Regions from separate parts of the Bacillus sp. JK62 genome, predicted to be linked through region 1. Evidence: riboswitches for the same ligand, from Rfam matches in the RefSeq annotation. Region 1 holds a riboswitch; each other region holds the start of a gene.
What was found. Region 1 has a riboswitch for S-adenosylmethionine ahead of mtnK (S-methyl-5-thioribose kinase). Riboswitches for the same ligand answer to the same signal wherever they lie in the genome.
Positions count from the first base shown of each region.

Region 2: linked by a shared signal. The riboswitch ahead of ACWJJ4_RS14625 (2-hydroxyacid dehydrogenase) and the one ahead of mtnK (S-methyl-5-thioribose kinase) in region 1 are both predicted to bind S-adenosylmethionine.
Region 3: linked by a shared signal. The riboswitch ahead of ACWJJ4_RS16310 (phosphoadenylyl-sulfate reductase) and the one ahead of mtnK (S-methyl-5-thioribose kinase) in region 1 are both predicted to bind S-adenosylmethionine.
Region 4: linked by a shared signal. The riboswitch ahead of ACWJJ4_RS11110 (methionine biosynthesis PLP-dependent protein) and the one ahead of mtnK (S-methyl-5-thioribose kinase) in region 1 are both predicted to bind S-adenosylmethionine.

Region 1 is NZ_JBSJQA010000004.1:143,973-148,184, reverse strand. It holds gene mtnW (2,3-diketo-5-methylthiopentyl-1-phosphate enolase) at 1-110, opposite strand, end outside; SAM riboswitch class I at 191-290, opposite strand; gene ACWJJ4_RS11930 (pyridoxal phosphate-dependent aminotransferase) at 351-1,523, opposite strand; gene ACWJJ4_RS11925 (carbon-nitrogen family hydrolase) at 1,616-2,395, shown strand; SAM riboswitch class I at 2,487-2,642, shown strand; gene mtnK (S-methyl-5-thioribose kinase) at 2,753-3,937, shown strand; gene mtnA (S-methyl-5-thioribose-1-phosphate isomerase) at 3,944-4,212, shown strand, end outside.
Region 2 is NZ_JBSJQA010000006.1:150,236-154,447, reverse strand. It holds gene ACWJJ4_RS14630 (FGGY-family carbohydrate kinase) at 1-1,115, opposite strand, end outside; gene ACWJJ4_RS14625 (2-hydroxyacid dehydrogenase) at 1,108-2,124, opposite strand; SAM riboswitch class I at 2,246-2,338, opposite strand; gene ACWJJ4_RS14620 (molybdopterin oxidoreductase family protein) at 2,485-4,212, shown strand, end outside.
Region 3 is NZ_JBSJQA010000006.1:609,340-613,551, forward strand. It holds gene sat (sulfate adenylyltransferase) at 1-272, opposite strand, end outside; gene ACWJJ4_RS16305 (inorganic phosphate transporter) at 321-1,385, opposite strand; gene ACWJJ4_RS16310 (phosphoadenylyl-sulfate reductase) at 1,398-2,099, opposite strand; SAM riboswitch class I at 2,226-2,330, opposite strand; gene pyrE (orotate phosphoribosyltransferase) at 2,432-3,064, opposite strand; gene pyrF (orotidine-5'-phosphate decarboxylase) at 3,061-3,780, opposite strand; gene ACWJJ4_RS16325 (dihydroorotate dehydrogenase) at 3,749-4,212, opposite strand, start outside.
Region 4 is NZ_JBSJQA010000003.1:292,387-296,598, forward strand. It holds gene ACWJJ4_RS11095 (GNAT family N-acetyltransferase) at 1-21, opposite strand, end outside; gene ACWJJ4_RS11100 (YjcG family protein) at 26-541, opposite strand; gene ACWJJ4_RS11105 (esterase family protein) at 567-1,289, opposite strand; SAM riboswitch class I at 1,464-1,589, shown strand; gene ACWJJ4_RS11110 (methionine biosynthesis PLP-dependent protein) at 1,658-2,779, shown strand; gene metC (cystathionine beta-lyase) at 2,772-3,947, shown strand; tRNA gene ACWJJ4_RS11120 (tRNA-Val) at 4,085-4,157, shown strand.

The DNA.
Region 1 (4,212 bases):
AGGGGCAGGTCAGTCCAGGAGCCTACCGTCAGCCCCGCCGCAATCTGTTCCGCCCGCTTTTCACTGTCCGTTGTGTTTGTCAGAAGATATGTTGCCAATACTTCGCTCATGCGTGAACGCCTCTCTTTCTTTCACAAAACATAAAAAACCTCTTCCGTATGAGCAGAAAGAGGCTTCGTGTTATGTCCGAATCTTATCTCTCAGCTCCTGCTGCAAGAATTAGCACCGTGCTTTATCAGTCGGTTGCCGGGCTTCATCGGGCTCGTCCCTCTGCCTGCTCTTGATAAGAATAATGATTTTATAAAGTATTTTGAATTATCGCATTGTTATCCTGATATGTCAATGCTTTTTCAGGTGAAAAGATTCAGTTTCCCGATCCGTTCCGCAGCTTCTTTAAGTCTTTCTTCACTTGTCAGAAGACCGACTCTTATATAGCCTTCCCCCCATTTTCCGAACCCGTTTCCGGCAGCGACGGCGACATCCGCTTTCTCGAGCAGCAGATCTGAAAACGACTGTGACGTATAACCGTCGGGCACAGGGAGCCATGCAAAAAAGGAGCCCGCCGGAGCCGTCACATCCCAGCCGATACCGCGGCAGGCTTTAATCCATGCATTGCGTCTTGATTCATATCTGTCATTTTGCGCTGCGACGCATGCCTGATCCGCTAAAAGAGCGGCTGCCGCCGCCTGCTGCGCCGCGGGAAACAGGCTGACAAACATATGATCCTGATAAAGGTTGATCGCTTCGATAACAGAAGCGTTTCCGACGGCAAATCCGACCCGCCAGCCCGCCATATTATACGTTTTGGACAAGGTATAGATTTCGATTCCCGTCTCTTTTGCGCCTTCCGTCTGTAAAAAGCTCAGCGGTTTATGCCCGTCAAAACCGACGGCTCCGTACGCGAAATCATGAACGACACAAATGCCGTTTTGTTCCGCAAAACCGACCGTCTCCTCAAAAAACGCCTCAGTCGCCACAGCGCCGGTCGGATTATTCGGATAATTGAGATACAGCATCTTCGCCTCGCTCCGCACCTTTTCAGGAATTACGCTGTAATCAGGGAGAAACCCTCTTTCTTCCGTCAGCGGCATCATTTCCATTTTCGCTTTCGCAAGGGCGACGCCCGACCAGTAATCAGGATATCCGGGATCAGGCACCAGAATGGTATCTCCCGGGTTTAAAAGACATTGCGGAAGCTCAACAAGTCCCGCCTTGCCTCCGAACAGCACGGCGACTTCCGTTTCCGGATCAAGCGTGACCCCGTACTCCCTTTCATAAAATGCAGCGGCTGCTTTTTTGAAGCTGTAAGCGCCCCGGAATGAGGAGTATTTATGATTTTCCGGCCTTTCGACGGCACGCTTCATTTCTTCAACGATATGCTGAGGCGTCGGCTGATCAGGGTTTCCCTGCCCTAAATTGATGACGTCTCTGCCTTCTTTCAGCTTTTGATTCACTTTTTGCACCAATGATGCGAAAAATTGTTCCGGCAGCTGTTTGAGTACATCTGAGATTTCAAAGTTCATATTTTTCACCTTCTAAAAATGTCTTGAAATGATAGTCCATCATCATATATGGTTAAATAAAAAAAGTAAAGAGAAACTTGAGGTGTTAAAAAATGAAATGGACCGTTTCCTGTTTGCAATTTGATATTTCATACGGAAATCCTTCAGAAAATTTTAAAAAAGCAGAATCTTTGATTGAGCAAGAAAGCCGCCATGCGGATGTAATCGTGCTTCCTGAGTTGTGGACGACCGGCTATGATCTCACACGGCTAGACCAGCTGGCGGATGAAAACGGCAAAGTTTCGAAACAGTGGCTTAAAGAAACGGCAAAAACATACAACGTACACCTCGTTGCCGGATCTTTTGCGGTCAAAGAAGGCGAAGATGTCTATAACACCATGTACATCGCCGATAACAGCGGACAGATCGTGAAGCGGTATCAGAAAGCCCATCTGTTTCAGCTGATGGATGAACACCTTTACTTGTCAGCAGGAAACAGCGACGGTTCCTTTGAGCTTGACGGTGTCAAGTGCGCCGGGCTGATCTGCTATGATATCCGTTTCCCCGAATGGATCAGAAAGCATACGTCCCAGGGCGCGAATGTCCTGTTTATCTCTGCGGAATGGCCTCTGCCCCGCCTTGATCATTGGCGAAGCCTGCTTATCGCCAGAGCAATTGAAAACCAATGTTTTGTCGCAGCCTCTAACTGCACGGGGTCCAATCCCGATAATGAATTTGCCGGCCACAGCCTGATTATTGACCCGTGGGGCCGGATTTTAGCCGAAGGAGACCGGACGGAAGGCTCAGTCCGGGCGGAAATTGATGTGTCAGAAAGCGCGGCCGTCCGCGGAACCATTCCGGTTTTCCAAGACTTGCGGCGTGATTTATATTAATTTTCAAAAAAACGTTGACAAGAATATCCGGCACCTGCTAATATTTTCATCAACTGATTAATCCGAATTGTGATACAAATCAATATATTTTCTCTTATCGAGAGTTGGGCGAGGGAATTGGCCTTTTGACCCCAACAGCAACCGACCGTAATTCCATTGTGAAATGGGGCGCGTACATTTTGCGCCGAGACGATTGTCTCATAAGGCACGGTGCTAATTCCATCAGATGTTATCTGAGAGATAAGAGGCGGACTGCACTGTTTCAGCCTCCTTCTCTTTCAGAGAAGGAGGCTTTTTTTTCGGGCGTATTCTCCGTCACGATCTCTTACTACCACTACATAATTGGAGGGTAAATCCATGTCAGCAACTAAAACAAGTCTTTATGAACAATTAACAGAAAGCTCCGCCGCCGCGTTAGCTGTCAAGCTCGGCTTATTCCAAAGCAAAAGCACTCTGACATGCCGTGAAATCGGCGACGGCAATTTAAATTACGTCTTCCATGTTTACGATAAAGAAAACCAAAAAGGACTGATTATCAAACAGGCGATTCCTTACGCGAAAGTCGTCGGTGAAAGCTGGCCGCTTACAATTGATCGGGCGAGAATCGAAAGCAGCGCCCTCATCCGCCAGGGCGAACACGTGCCGCACCTCGTTCCGGCCGTTTACTATTCCGATACTGAAATGGCCGTCACGGTAATGGAAGACCTCTCACATTTGCAGATTTCAAGAAAAGGGCTGCTGGAAGGGCAGCATTATCCGAACTTATCGGTTCATATCGGTGAATTTTTAGGGAAAACGCTTTTTTACTCATCCGATTATGCGCTCGATGCGAAAGTAAAGCAGCAGCTCGCAAAGCAGTTTACAAATCCTGAGCTTTGCAATATTACAGAAAGGCTTGTGTTTACAGAACCGTTTCTCGACCATGAGACAAACGATTTTGAAGAGGAGCTGCGCCCATACGCAGAAAAAGTTTGGAACAATTCCCGGCTGAAAGAAGGCGCTGACGAATTGAAAGCCATCTTTCTGAATTCCGCGGAAACATTGGTTCACGGCGATCTGCACACGGGAAGCATCTTCGCCGATGAACTTGAAACAAAGGTGATTGATCCCGAGTTTGCTTTCTTCGGACCGATCGGGTTTGATATCGGCCAATTTATCGCCAATCTGCTGTTAAACGCCCTCAGCCGCGACGGTGACGACAGACAGCCGTTATATGACCATACTGCCGCCGTATGGGATACATTTGTGAAAACATTCAGTGAAGCATGGGAGAAAGACTGCCTGCCTTCCCGCAGACACCTGCTGGAAGACACACTGAAAAACGCGTTTGAAGAAGCGGTCGGTTTTGCGGGATGCGAATTGATCCGGCGCACGATCGGACTCGCCCATGTGGCTGACTTAGATGAAATCACTCCGTTTGACAAACGAATCGAACGGAAGAAGCTGGCGCTTGAGATCGGCGCCTATTATATCGAAAACAGAAAAGAACTGAAGCATATCACCGAGGTTCTGGACCAATTTAAGCTCCGTGTAAAGGAATGATGCAGCATGACCAATGAATTTGCCATCCCCCGTTCTGTGGAATGGAAAGAAACCTACATCCGCATTTTAAATCAGCAAAAGCTTCCCGACGTCACTGAGTATGTGGAACTTGAAACAAAGGAAGATGTATTCGACGCGATTGTCACGCTGAAAGTAAGGGGCGCCCCTGCCATCGGTATAACCGCGGCATTCGGACTCGCGCTCTCCGCCAAGTCATTTGAAGCCCGCGACCTTTCAGATTTCCGACGTCAGTTCGCGGATGTCAAAGCGTATTT
Region 2 (4,212 bases), on a different contig from region 1:
GCGGCTTTAACAAAATGGGCTCTGCTTAAGTTTTGGGACAGCGGAGCGTCAAATATAAATCCGCCTTTTGCCAGTGCGTTTTTCTCAGGCGATAAATAGGAGCCTAACGCAGATATACAAGCATGATCATGTTTCGGCAGACTTGCGATTTCCCGTTCCATGACGCTGTAGGATTCATTCGGATAAAAAATGGATTTTAATTTTTGATAATTGAGTCCTGTTACACCCGGATTCGTTTCAAGAAGCCATTGACCTTCTTCTGTATGGCAATTCAGCCATGCATTCTCTAAACTTTCGGTTCCGGTCTCCGCTGTTATCTTTGTAATCGGCGTCGTTGTGCCGGATACGATGACGATATCTCCCGGCTTTGCATCTGCACTTTTGATGGCAAGCTGTGTGTCTCCCCCGCCTGCAATCACAGGCACTCTTTCAGAAAGACCGAGCACCGCCGCTTTCTTAAACGTTAACATTCCGACAACCGTCCCAGATCGGACGAGTGAAGGAAGAATGGCAGAAGGCACACCGAAGATGTTGCATAATTTCTCTGACCACGCCTTTTTCCTTACGTCAAACAGCAGTGTTTCAGCAGCCTGTGACGGTTCATAGCTTAAAATTCCGCTCAGCTCAAATGTCACCCAGTCACTGATGCTTGTGATGCACTTCACTTCTTTCCATAAAGACGGCTGTCTGGCTTTTAATCCGACAAATTTCATGGCGGAAAATAAAGCGCTCGGAAGACGTCCGGTTTGCTGATGCACTTCTTCTTCTGCCTCAATCCCGCCTTCCCATTCACGCCCTCTGTTATCAATGTTGGGCAGACCGAGAAATGCCTTTTTATCTTTATTGATCAAAACGATTCCCTGCCTCTGGCTTGTTGAGGTGATTCCGATTAATGTAATATGAGGGCTCTTGGCAATAGCCTTTCTTGCCATAGCGCTGATTTGCGTCCATAACCCTTCCGGTGAGAAATATCGTCCGTCCGGATAAAGCGGATCCGTCACATATTCGATGTCTTCCCTTTCAAGCGCGGTCACTTCGCCGCCGGCAGTCACGACCGCGACTCGCGCATTCCCAGTCCCGATGTCAAATACAAGGTAGCCTTTTTGTTCAGCCATTACAGCCTCCTCCTTCCGTTTCAAGTTCTCTTTTGTTATAAAGTTCACGTATTGTATAGGTTTGATCTTGTTTCCATTTGAAAAGCGCTTCATTTAAAATCTTCACATGATGATCTTCCACTTCAAATGTTGCGCCCGCTAAATGGGGAGTCGCTAACACATTCGGCAAAGAGATCAATTCATAATCAGAAGATTCAGGCGGTTCATGATAAAACACGTCAAGGATCGCTCCCTTAATCCGCCGTTCTTTCAGCACCCGCAGCAGCTCTTCCCTGTCTGTAACCGCCGCTCTTGACGTATTGACAAAAACAGCTTCCTGTTTCATCAATTGAAAGTGCCGGGCGCCGATAAGGCCGATGGTTTCTTCTGTGCGCGGCAAGTGAACGGAAACAATATCACTTTCAGAAAATACCCGTTCAATCGTCGTTTTTTCATACTCCCGGTTTTCATGACGGACAAATGGATCATAGTAAAGCACTTTGCAATCAAAAGCGGCCAATAGCCGGGCGATTCTCTGTCCGACAGCGCCGAAACCGATAAGGCCGACTGTTTTCCCCGTCAGCTCATTTCCTCTGAATTTGACGTAAGCCTGCAAATAATCACCATTCCACTTCCCGTCCTTCAGCCACTGATGGGAAGAATACGTATGACGCAAAAATGAAATCACATTTCCGATAAACATTTCAGCAACGGCCTGGGCATTGCGGGCCGGTGTAAAGAAAACGGGGATTTTTCTTTTAGTCGCCGCCGCAATATCCACATTAGACGGCATTCCTCTGCAGACACCGATAAAAGCGGAATCCGGCAATATGTCAATAACACGCTCAGACACCTCATCAAGTTCGGTAATAAGCCCCGACGCGTTTGTCTCTTGAATCATTCGGATCAATTCATCTTCCCGATAGGCCCGGCCGTGCTTCTTCCACGGCCGGTGCACAGTCCGGCCGAACAGCTCAGTCAGCTCCTTCAGCCCCTCGTCGTGATATGGCGCGGTAATTAAAACCGTCATGGTACAAAACATCCTTTTCACATAAATTTTTCCATAAAAAAATCTCTTTCCTCAAAGAAGGAAAGAGATTCATATACCGTCTTTATCCGCTTGAAGCGCACAAATATGTATAGACCATTCTTTCCTATCTTTCAAGCATACGCTTGCTGGAATTGGCACAATAAATGTTGCCGAGGTTTCATAGGGCCAGTCCCTCCACCTCTCTGGATAGAAAATAAAATGATGAAATTGTCAGGCTGTTTAAAAGAATAAACTCATCATAGAAAAGTCTTTCCATGATGTCAACACTTTTTTCTGAATTGACGTTCGATTTTGAAATGTTATAATGCTTACAATATAAACAAAGAGGAGAAATGGGCTATGAATTCTGCTGCAACACAGCCGAACGGGGTCTTTAAGTCGGTGTGCTCCCTAGACTGTCCCGATCAATGCGGCTTGCTTGTGACAAAAAAAGACGGAAAAATCGTTAACATTCAGGGAGACCCCGATCACCCGGTCACATCAGGGAATATTTGCAACAAAGTCAGACACATGGCTGAGCGTATTTATGATGAGAAGCGCGTAACCGTTCCGTTAAAACGGATCGGTAAAAAAGGTGAAGCCGCGTTTGCGCCTATTTCCTGGGAGGAAGCGATCAATACGATCAGTTCGCGCTGGAAAGAGCTTATTGCCGAAGAAGGAGCGGAAAGCATTCTTCCGTACAGCTTTTACGGCAATATGGGAAAACTGGCGGCAGAGGGAATGGACCGCCGTTTTTTCCATCGTCTCGGAGCGAGTCATCTCGAACGGACGATCTGCAGCAAAGCCGGATCTGAAGGCTATAACTATACAATGGGTGAAGGAGCGGGTACTGATCCGGAGGAGACCATACATGCAAAGCTCTTTATTTTTTGGGGGATCAATGCCGTCAGCACGAATATGCACCAAATCATGATTGCTCAAAAAGCCCGGAAAAAAGGGGCTAAAATTGTCGTTATCGATGTACATAAGAATCAAACCGGCCGGCTTGCCGATTGGTTTATTCCCATTCGCCCCGGCACAGATGCCGCACTCGCCCTCGGTATCATGCATGTCTTATTCGACGAAAACCTTCACGATGAAGCATTTCTCACAGAATACACCGAAGGCAGTGAAGAATTAAAAGCGCATGTTAAACACTATGATCCGGAAACGGTTTCTGCTATTACAGGCGTTAAAGCCGACGATATCAGACGCCTTGCGAGAATGTACGGGGAAACCTCCCCTTCCCTTATCAGGATTGGAAACGGCATTCAGCACCATGACAATGGCGGAATGATCGTCCGCACCGTCGCCTGCCTTCCGGCTGTTACAGGACAGTGGCTCAACACCGGAGGAGGCGCAATCAAGCACAACAGCGCGGTATTAAACTATAACAGACAAGCGCTCCAGCGGCCTGATCTGCTTTACGGCCGGAAGCCGCGATCATTTAATATGAACAGGCTCGGAAGCGTTCTTTTAGAAACAAAACCGCCCGTGCGCTCCCTGTTTATTTACGGTACGAATCCCGCAGTGGTTGCGCCGGAAGCGAATAAAGTCAGAAAAGGCCTGCTGCGGGAGGATTTATTTACAGTCGTTCACGATTTATTTTTAACGGAAACCGCCAAATATGCGGATATCGTGCTCCCTGCTTCATCCGCTTTTGAAAACACGGATTTTTACACGTCTTACTGGCATCATTTTATTCAGCTGCAAAAACCGGTGATCGAACCCTACGGGGACAGCAAATCGAATACGGAAGTGTTCCGTCTGCTTGCCGGAGCAATGGGATTTACCGAGCAGGAGCTTCAGGATTCCGATGAAGAATTAATCAGACAGGCGCTGGACTTTCCCGACAATCCGTATATCGAGGATATTGATTACGAAGCGCTCTCACGCCATTCCTTCATGAAAGCCAAACGGAAAAAACCGCTTTTTCCGGGAAAGCTCAAGACACCGAGCGGAAGAATTGAATTATATTCGGAAAAGATGAAACAGGACGGTTATCCGGCGCTGCCGACACACATCCCTCTTGAGAGCGATGACGATTTTCCGCTTTTATTTGTCCCGGGACCGAATCATAATTTTTTA
Region 3 (4,212 bases), on a different contig from region 1:
CCGACGGCAAGCTCAGCCGCTTTTTCTGAATCGACCGGAAGCGTGATCGGCAGGGACCAGACAACCCCTGATGCCAGACGCATATTTTCAACGACTGATACGTAATCTTTTTCTGTGAAAAATCCTTCAATCGGGCTGTACCCCCCGATCCCGATCAGCTCTAAATCAGCGAACGAAATCAAATCAAGCTCAATTTCTTTGTGGACGGATGTAAGATCATACTGCTCATTCACCCGATTAATTAATGTTCCTCCGTGCGGTGCTAAACTCATAATACATGATTCCTCCCAGTTAACAGATAAATAAACTCAGATTAATAGTTAAATGCCCCCGCCTTGTTCATGGACAGAGCGTTTCTCTTTTCGGATGGCTTTCATCAGACTGGCGGCTCCGCCAGCTGCCAAAAGCACGCTGGCCATCATAAAGATGGAATAGTAATCTCCTTTTAACAGCAGGGAGACAAGCAGATACGAAATCGACAGTGACAAAAACGGCGAAACGACCCAAACTTTGAGCATCGTTTTCACGACTTCTTTATGAAAAACGTTCGGCCCGTTTTTGGCCATTCCGATACCGATAATTGATGATGATGTGACTTGCGCCAATGGGACCGGCAGACCGAAGACGGAACTGATAATGACAAGCCCCGCGCCGGTTCCTGAAAGCAGTATGCCTTCTCCGGCTGAAAATCTCGTAATCTTTTTCCCGTTGGTTTCAAGCACTTTACGTCCTAAAAGCAGAGCGCCGAGAGCGACAAAGATGCCTCCGTACAGCGTTCCTTTTGACACGCTGAGTACGCCCGCAGCCACCAAAGGGCCCACCGCATTTGCGACATTGTTCATTCCGGCTGAAAAAGCTTCCCAAAACCCCGCAAAAAGCAGCACAATCCCTAAAATCTTCTGTTTCCGTTTCGAAATGACTCGAATATTCAGAGAACTGAATACCTTCGATACGAGAAAGGTGAAACAGAACGCGACGAACGGTACGAGCACCCAAAAAATCACGATGACCAAAAGATGCTGTAAAAACAATACTTTGTACGCGACGCCGACACCGACAATCGCCCCGACAGTGACCTCACTCGTCGACAGCGGAATGCCGAGCACATTCGCCGTGAATAACGATAGCGCCGCCGCTCCGATTATAATGCAGACAATGGTGAGCGTAATGGTTTGTTCGGGAATGATTCCGCCGCTGATCGTCTTAACGACTTCACCGCCGCCGATAACCGCCCCTGACAGGACTCCGGCCGCGCAGATGATCAGCGCATACGTTTTCTTTTTAACGGCGCCGGACCCGTAAGCGACTCCCATTGATGCCGCGGCTCCGCTGGCTCCGATATTCATGGCAAAAAACAGGCAGAATAAAATAGCGGCTAATTCCATCGGGCAGCTCCTTTATTCATGCAGTCCGCATTCGGTTTTCGCCATGCCGTTCCATCTGCCGCTCCGCAAATCTTCCGCGGTAAACGCAGGTGAAGTGCACGGTTCACAGCCGATGCTCGGATACCCCTGATCATGGAGGATATTGTAATCCAGCTCATGCTTGGAAGTATATCTCCAGATGTCTTTCCATGTCCAATGGATCAGCGGGCATACTTTAATCGATTGAAACTTGTCGTCTTTATTCAGGAAATTCGTATTCGCCCGGCTCGGCCCTTGATCCCGGCGAAGGCCGGACAGCCATGCCGGATGCCCTGCGAGTGCTTCTCTTAACGGCAGAATTTTTCTGATGTAGCAGCACTGGTTCGGTTCTCTTTCCCACAGTTTATCTCCGTGAGCCTCGGCCTGTTCCTCAAGAGTAAGGCTGGGCTTTTTCAGGATAATGTTCAGCCCCGGGTAACGTTCTTTCACTTTTTCGATCGTTTCATATGTTTCTTTAAAGTGAAGACCCGTATCGAGAAACACGATTTCCGCGTCTTTCTTTACTTTAGAAATTAAATCGATCAGGACGATGCCCTCAATCCCGAAGCTGCACGCGTAAACAAGCTGGTCTCCGTAGTGGCCGTATGCCCATTTTAAAACGGACAGCGCGCCTTTATAGGAATCGTCTTCCGGAAATGTAATCGCCGGCTCTTCCCATGTGTCATACGTTAGCATTTTTTCTTTCCTCCTCCCGGAGACAATCAAACAGCTGTTGTTCTCTGCCGGTTGTCTTATCCCTCAATCTTTTTTTATATAAAAAACTTTCAATCCAGCGGAATGAAAGACAGTGACCCGGTATAGCCCTTATCTTCAAAATGCTGTGCATTTTTCTGGATGCGGCACCTTGCAATACACGCAGGTTGCCGGGCGTCATCGGTCCAGTCCCTCAGCCGCTCTTGATAAGCTTTTTAGATTTGTACTAAATTTTAGCACAATTCTAACAGAAGTCAACCCGAGTTTTTTGATAGGAATAATAAAACAGGCCCTGAGGCCTGTTTTTATTGTCATTATTTTTTAAACCAATCTTTTGACTCGGGATTCAGTTTCCATGATTTCAGTTTTTCAATGTCAGCTGAATGAATCGTTCCGTTTTCAAGCGCGACTTCAATCAGCGTGTCATAATCGGTTAACGAGTAATAAGGAAGACCCGCTTTTTTAAAGGCTTCTTTTGCTTTCGGCAGTCCGTATGTAAAAATGGAAATGACGCCGAGGACTTCCGCGCCCTCTCTTTGAAGGGCCGCCGCAGCTTCAAGCACGCTGCCTCCGGTAGAAATCAAGTCTTCAATCACGACTGTTTTTTGTCCTTTCTTAATGGCGCCTTCTATTTGATTTCCTTTGCCGTGCACTTTCGGTTTGCTTCTGACGTAGCACATCGGCGCGCCTGTACGGTCTGCGAGAAGCACAGCATGCGGAATGCCCGCCGTTGCAGTGCCCGCGATCATCTCCGCCTCGGGGAAATGCTCCTTCAGCAGTTTGCCGAGCCCGTCCGCCACATCATTTCTCACTTTTGGATACGACAATGTCAGACGGTTGTCACAATAGATCGGTGATAAAATGCCGCTCGCCCACGTAAACGGCTCATTCGGACGTAAAAAGACAGCTTCAATGTGTAATAGATGTTTTGCGATAGCCTGTTTCATCGGCGAACGCCCTCCCATTCCAGTTTAATTGCTTCATATGCTTTAACGGGGTTTTCCGCTTTTGTAATTGAGCGGCCCACGACGATGGCTGACGAACCGTTTTCTTTCGCAAATGACGGAGTCGCCGTCCGGACTTGATCGTCAGCTGCGTCACTGGCCGTGCGGATGCCCGGCGTGACTGTCAGAAATGAAGGCCGGACCGCTTCATAAATGGCTTTTGTTTCATGGACCGAACATACCACTCCGTCCAGCCCGCACTCTTCCGCCATTTTGCCGTAGTGCACAACCGTTTCTAACAGCGGCTTTTGCAGCAGAAGCTCTTCCTTCGCCACCTGCTCTGAAGTGCTGGTCAGCTGAGTCACCGCGATTAAAGACGGACGTTTTCTGCCTGCCGGCGTGCCTTCTTCAAGCCCCTCAAGGGCCGCGCGCATCATGCGTGCGCCCCCTGCCGCATGCACATTGACGAGATCAACGCCGAGGCGGGCCAGCCGCTTCATCGCTTTATTGACCGTAGTCGGGATATCATGAAGCTTTAAATCTAAAAATATATCACAGTTCCGTTCTTTTAATTGGTGAATGATGGCGGGGCCTTCCTGATAAAAAAGTTCCATCCCCGTTTTGACAAAAAGCCTTTCCTTTTCAAACAAGTCTAAAAACGTTAAAGTCTCTTCCCCTGATGCAAAATCAAGCGCGATGATGGGCAGGTTGTTTTTCATGTTTCCAGCTCCTTCCGATGCATTCACTTACAGATTGAAAGCCGTGTTGGCGCAGCACACGGGGGAGCTGTTCTATGATTTCCGGGCAGACGAACGGATTGACGAAGTTTGCCGTGCCGACGGCAACCGCACTCGCTCCCGCAAGAAGAAATTCTAATGCATCCTCTGCGGTCTGAACGCCGCCCATCCCGATAATCGGAATTTGAACGGCCTGGCTGACTTCGTATACCATCCGGATGGCGACCGGTTTGATCGCCGGGCCTGACAGTCCGCCCGTTTTATTTGCTAAAATCGGCCGTCCGGTCTTGAGGTCGAGCCTCATCCCGATGAGTGTATTAATCATCGTCAGACCGTCAGCACCGGCCGCTTCAATCGCTTTGGCAATTTCGGTTATGTTTGCGACATTAGGCGAAAGCTTCACATACACAGGCA
Region 4 (4,212 bases), on a different contig from region 1:
TTTTACGATGATGGATTCCAAGCAGTTATTCTCCTCCGCCTAATAAAAATGTTTCGTACACAGTCCATGAGCCGTTATCCAGCTGATAGAGCAGGTGAAAACGGTCGATGACTTCTTCGTGGGAAATGTCCTGCATTTTCAGCTGTCCGAGTACGTCGGAATGTTCATCTGACGACAGCTTCTGGCCGACCGTGACATGCGGAACGAAGCTGTATTCCGGCTCGCCGGATAATGCTCCTGAGTAGCATTTCTCACTCAGAGATTTTAATTCCTCCGTCGGCTCTGCTTTCATATATATCACATTATTCACAGGAGAAAACGAGCTGTATTTTGTGATTTTCAGAACGAGCGGATGCGACTCTTTCGCCGTCTGTCTCAGCTGTGATACGACCTGCTCGATTTCCTGTTCTGTCGCTTCAAACGGATCTCTTACCGTCAGATGCGGCGGAATGAGCGCGTAGCTCGGGTCGTAGCGTTTCCGGTACGAATTGGCGAGATCCTGTAATTTTTTTGATGGAAATAAAACAATACCGTATTTCATGAAAGTTCCCTCCTTAAATGAATGGTTACAGCATTTTTTTCAGCGCCGGCGTGATGAGCGGCTGCCAGTATGTCCATTTATGATCCCCGTCAAAGGTTTCATACGTGTATTCGGACTGTTTGCTTTCCAGCAGCTGTTTGAGCTCTTCGTTCGGCGCGGTGAAATCAAGCACCTGGCCGTCCGTCGTGTGGACGGCGGTTTCTTTTTCTCCGATTTGATGATAAACGGAAATCTGTTTGAGATCCTCCGACTGCCGGACGGCATCCAGCACGTGCCCGTCAACATACGGAGACTGCATGATGACGTTTCCAAACATGTTCGGATAGTCAATCGCCGTCATGAGCGAGACGGTTCCGCCGAGGGAATCCCCGATCATGGTGCGGCCGTATCCGACTTGATAAGTGGGGTATTCTTTGTCGATAAAAGGAACGAGCTCATTTGCGATAAACCGTTTATATGAGGCGAACTTAGAGCCTTCGGGATGGTATGTGTTTCTTCGCTCCCGCACATTTTTATATGGGACGCCGATAATGATGCAGCGGTCAATTTCCCCTTTTGACATGAGCTCTTCCGCCTGCCGCCCGATCCTTCCTAATCTGAAATAATCATGGCCGTCCTGGGCGATGACCGTATGATATTTATACAGAGGGGAGTAAGTGTTGGGCAGGTAGACCAAAACGGTCATTTCTTCTTTAAGCTCATGAGAGAAAAGTTTTTTCTCATGAATGATTCCGGTTTTCGGTGCCACTTCGCATTCCTCCAGGCCGCTTCTTGTCTTGATGGTTTTTCCCTATTGTACCATGAATTATTAGAAATTTCTTTCTTCAGATGCACTTCTTGCGAGAGTTCAGAAAATTAAAAAGTTGTTGAAATCCATTTTATAGTGCGTTAATATAGAACAATCAGAAAATACAAAACAATATTCTTATCACGAGAGGTGGAGGGACTGGCCCTTTGAAACCTCAGCAACCGGTTTGCTTTGCCGCGGGAAGGCAAAGTGCCAAGGTGCTAAATCCAGCAAGCGATTCACATGCTTGGAAGATAAGAGGAAGAGAAAAGCTCCTTCTTCTTATGAAGAGGGAGCTTTTTTATTTTTGAAAAGGATGGTGCTTACTGATGACGCAGCATGTTGAAACAAAATTAGCCCAAATTGGAAATAGAAGCGAAGAAGCAACAGGAACGGTCAGTCCGCCGATTTATCTGTCCACCGCTTACCGCCATAGAGGAATAGGAGAATCTACAGGTTTTGATTACGTGCGCACGAAAAACCCGACACGCCAGCTCGTCGAAGACGCTATCGCCGTGTTGGAAAACGGTGCGAGAGGCTTTGCTTTCAGCTCGGGAATGGCAGCCATTCAAACGATTATGGCTTTATTTAAAAGCGGGGATGAATTGATTGTATCCTCCGATTTATACGGAGGCACATACCGTTTGTTTGAAAATGAATGGAGAAAATACGGCTTAAGCTTTATTTACGATGATTTCAGCGATGAAGACTGTTTACGCTCCAAATTAACGGAAAACACGAAAGCGGTATTTGTTGAAACGCCTACAAACCCGTTAATGCAGGAGGCGGACATTGAAAAAATCGCCCGGATTACGAAAGAAGCCGGCCTGCTTTTAATTGTGGATAATACGTTTTATACTCCGGTGCTCCAGCGCCCGCTTGAACTGGGAGCGGACATCGTCATTCACAGCGCCACAAAATATTTAGCCGGGCACAATGATCTCCTTGCCGGTCTGGCTGTCGTTAAGGATGAAGAGCTCGGCGACATCATGTTTAATCACCAAAATGCGATCGGCGCCGTTCTCCCGCCGTTTGATTCGTGGCTTTTAATGAGAGGGATGAAAACACTCGGACTCAGAATGCGCCGTCATGAAGAAAACGCCCGTGAACTTGCAGAATTTTTAGAACAGGAAGAGGAAATCGCCGACGTGTTATATCCCGGAAAAGGCGGAATGCTGTCTTTCCGGCTGCAAAAAGAAGAATGGGTCAATCCGTTTTTAAAGGCGCTGAAAACGATTTGTTTCGCAGAAAGTCTCGGCGGGGTGGAAAGCTTTATTACATACCCCGCGACACAGACGCACATGGACATTCCGGAAGACATCCGTATCGCAAACGGCGTCTGCAACCGCCTGCTGCGTTTTTCAGTGGGCATTGAACATGCAGAAGATTTGAAGCGGGATGTAAAGCAGGCATTACAGCAAGTAAAAGAGGGGGCCGTGTCATATGAGTAATCACAATTGGACGTTGGAAACCCAGCTCGTGCACAATCCATTTAAAACAGACGGAGCCACCGGAGCCGTCAGCGTGCCGATCCAGCATGCTTCGACATTCCATCAGTCTTCATTTGAAGAATTCGGGACATATGATTACAGCCGCTCCGGCACACCGACAAGAACAGCGCTTGAAGAAACGATCGCAGGTCTTGAAGGCGGAACGAGAGGTTTTGCTTTCAGCTCCGGTATGGCGGCGATTTCGACGGCATTTCTGCTCTTATCCCAAGGCGACCATGTTCTCGTCACGGAGGATGTGTACGGCGGAACATTCCGCATGGTGACTGAGGTTCTGTCCCGTTTCGGAATCGAACATACCTTTGTCGATATGACGGACACAGAAGCGGTCGCCCGCGCCATCCGTCCGAACACGAAAGCCATTTATATGGAAACACCGTCAAACCCGACGCTCGGCATCACGGATATTAAGGGCGTCGTCAAACTGGCAAAGGATCACGGCTGTCTGACATACCTTGACAATACATTCATGACGCCTGCTCTGCAGCGTCCGCTTGATCTCGGTGTAGATATCGTGCTTCACAGCGCGACGAAATTTTTAAGCGGCCACAGTGACGTGCTGTCAGGCCTTGCCGCCGTAAAAGATGAAGAGCTCGGCAATCAGCTGTATAAGCTGCAAAACTCGTTTGGAGCGGTGCTCGGTGTTCAGGACTGCTGGCTCGTATTGAGAGGCTTAAAAACATTGCAGGTCAGACTGGAAAAAGCGAGCCGGACGGCTGAACGGCTGGCTGCCTATTTTGACGGGCATCCCGCCATCAAAAACGTTTACTATCCCGGCCTTGCCGGACACCCGGGAGCCGATACCCATAAACGTCAAGCGAGCGGAGCGGGCGCCGTCCTGTCCTTTGAATTGGAAAGCAAAGAAGCCGTCAAAAAGCTGGTCGAAAACGTATCGCTTCCGGTATTTGCCGTCAGCCTCGGCGCTGTCGAGTCCATTCTCTCATACCCTGCAGCCATGTCGCATGCCGCCATGCCGAAAGCAGAGAGGGAGAAACGCGGCATCACAGACGGCCTTCTGCGCCTGAGCGTCGGAGTCGAAAACGCCGAAGATTTAGAACGGGACTTCGAACAGGCATTGAAAAAAATAACCCCCGCCCAAGTGAGATCATAAACGAAAAGGGCGCCGTCAATTTTGCGACGCGCCCTTTTTTATTTTAGATAAAAAAAGTGTTGACGAATGAGAAATCAGGATATATAATTATAAATGTCAGAGAGACAACAACATACCCAGCAACACATACATATCATGATTCCGTAGCTCAGCTGGGAGAGCGCTACCTTGACAGGGTAGAGGTCGCTGGTTCGAGCCCAGTCGGAATCATACACTGCGGTTAGAGGCGTTATATCAACGTTTCTAGCCGTTTTTTATTGTGTTG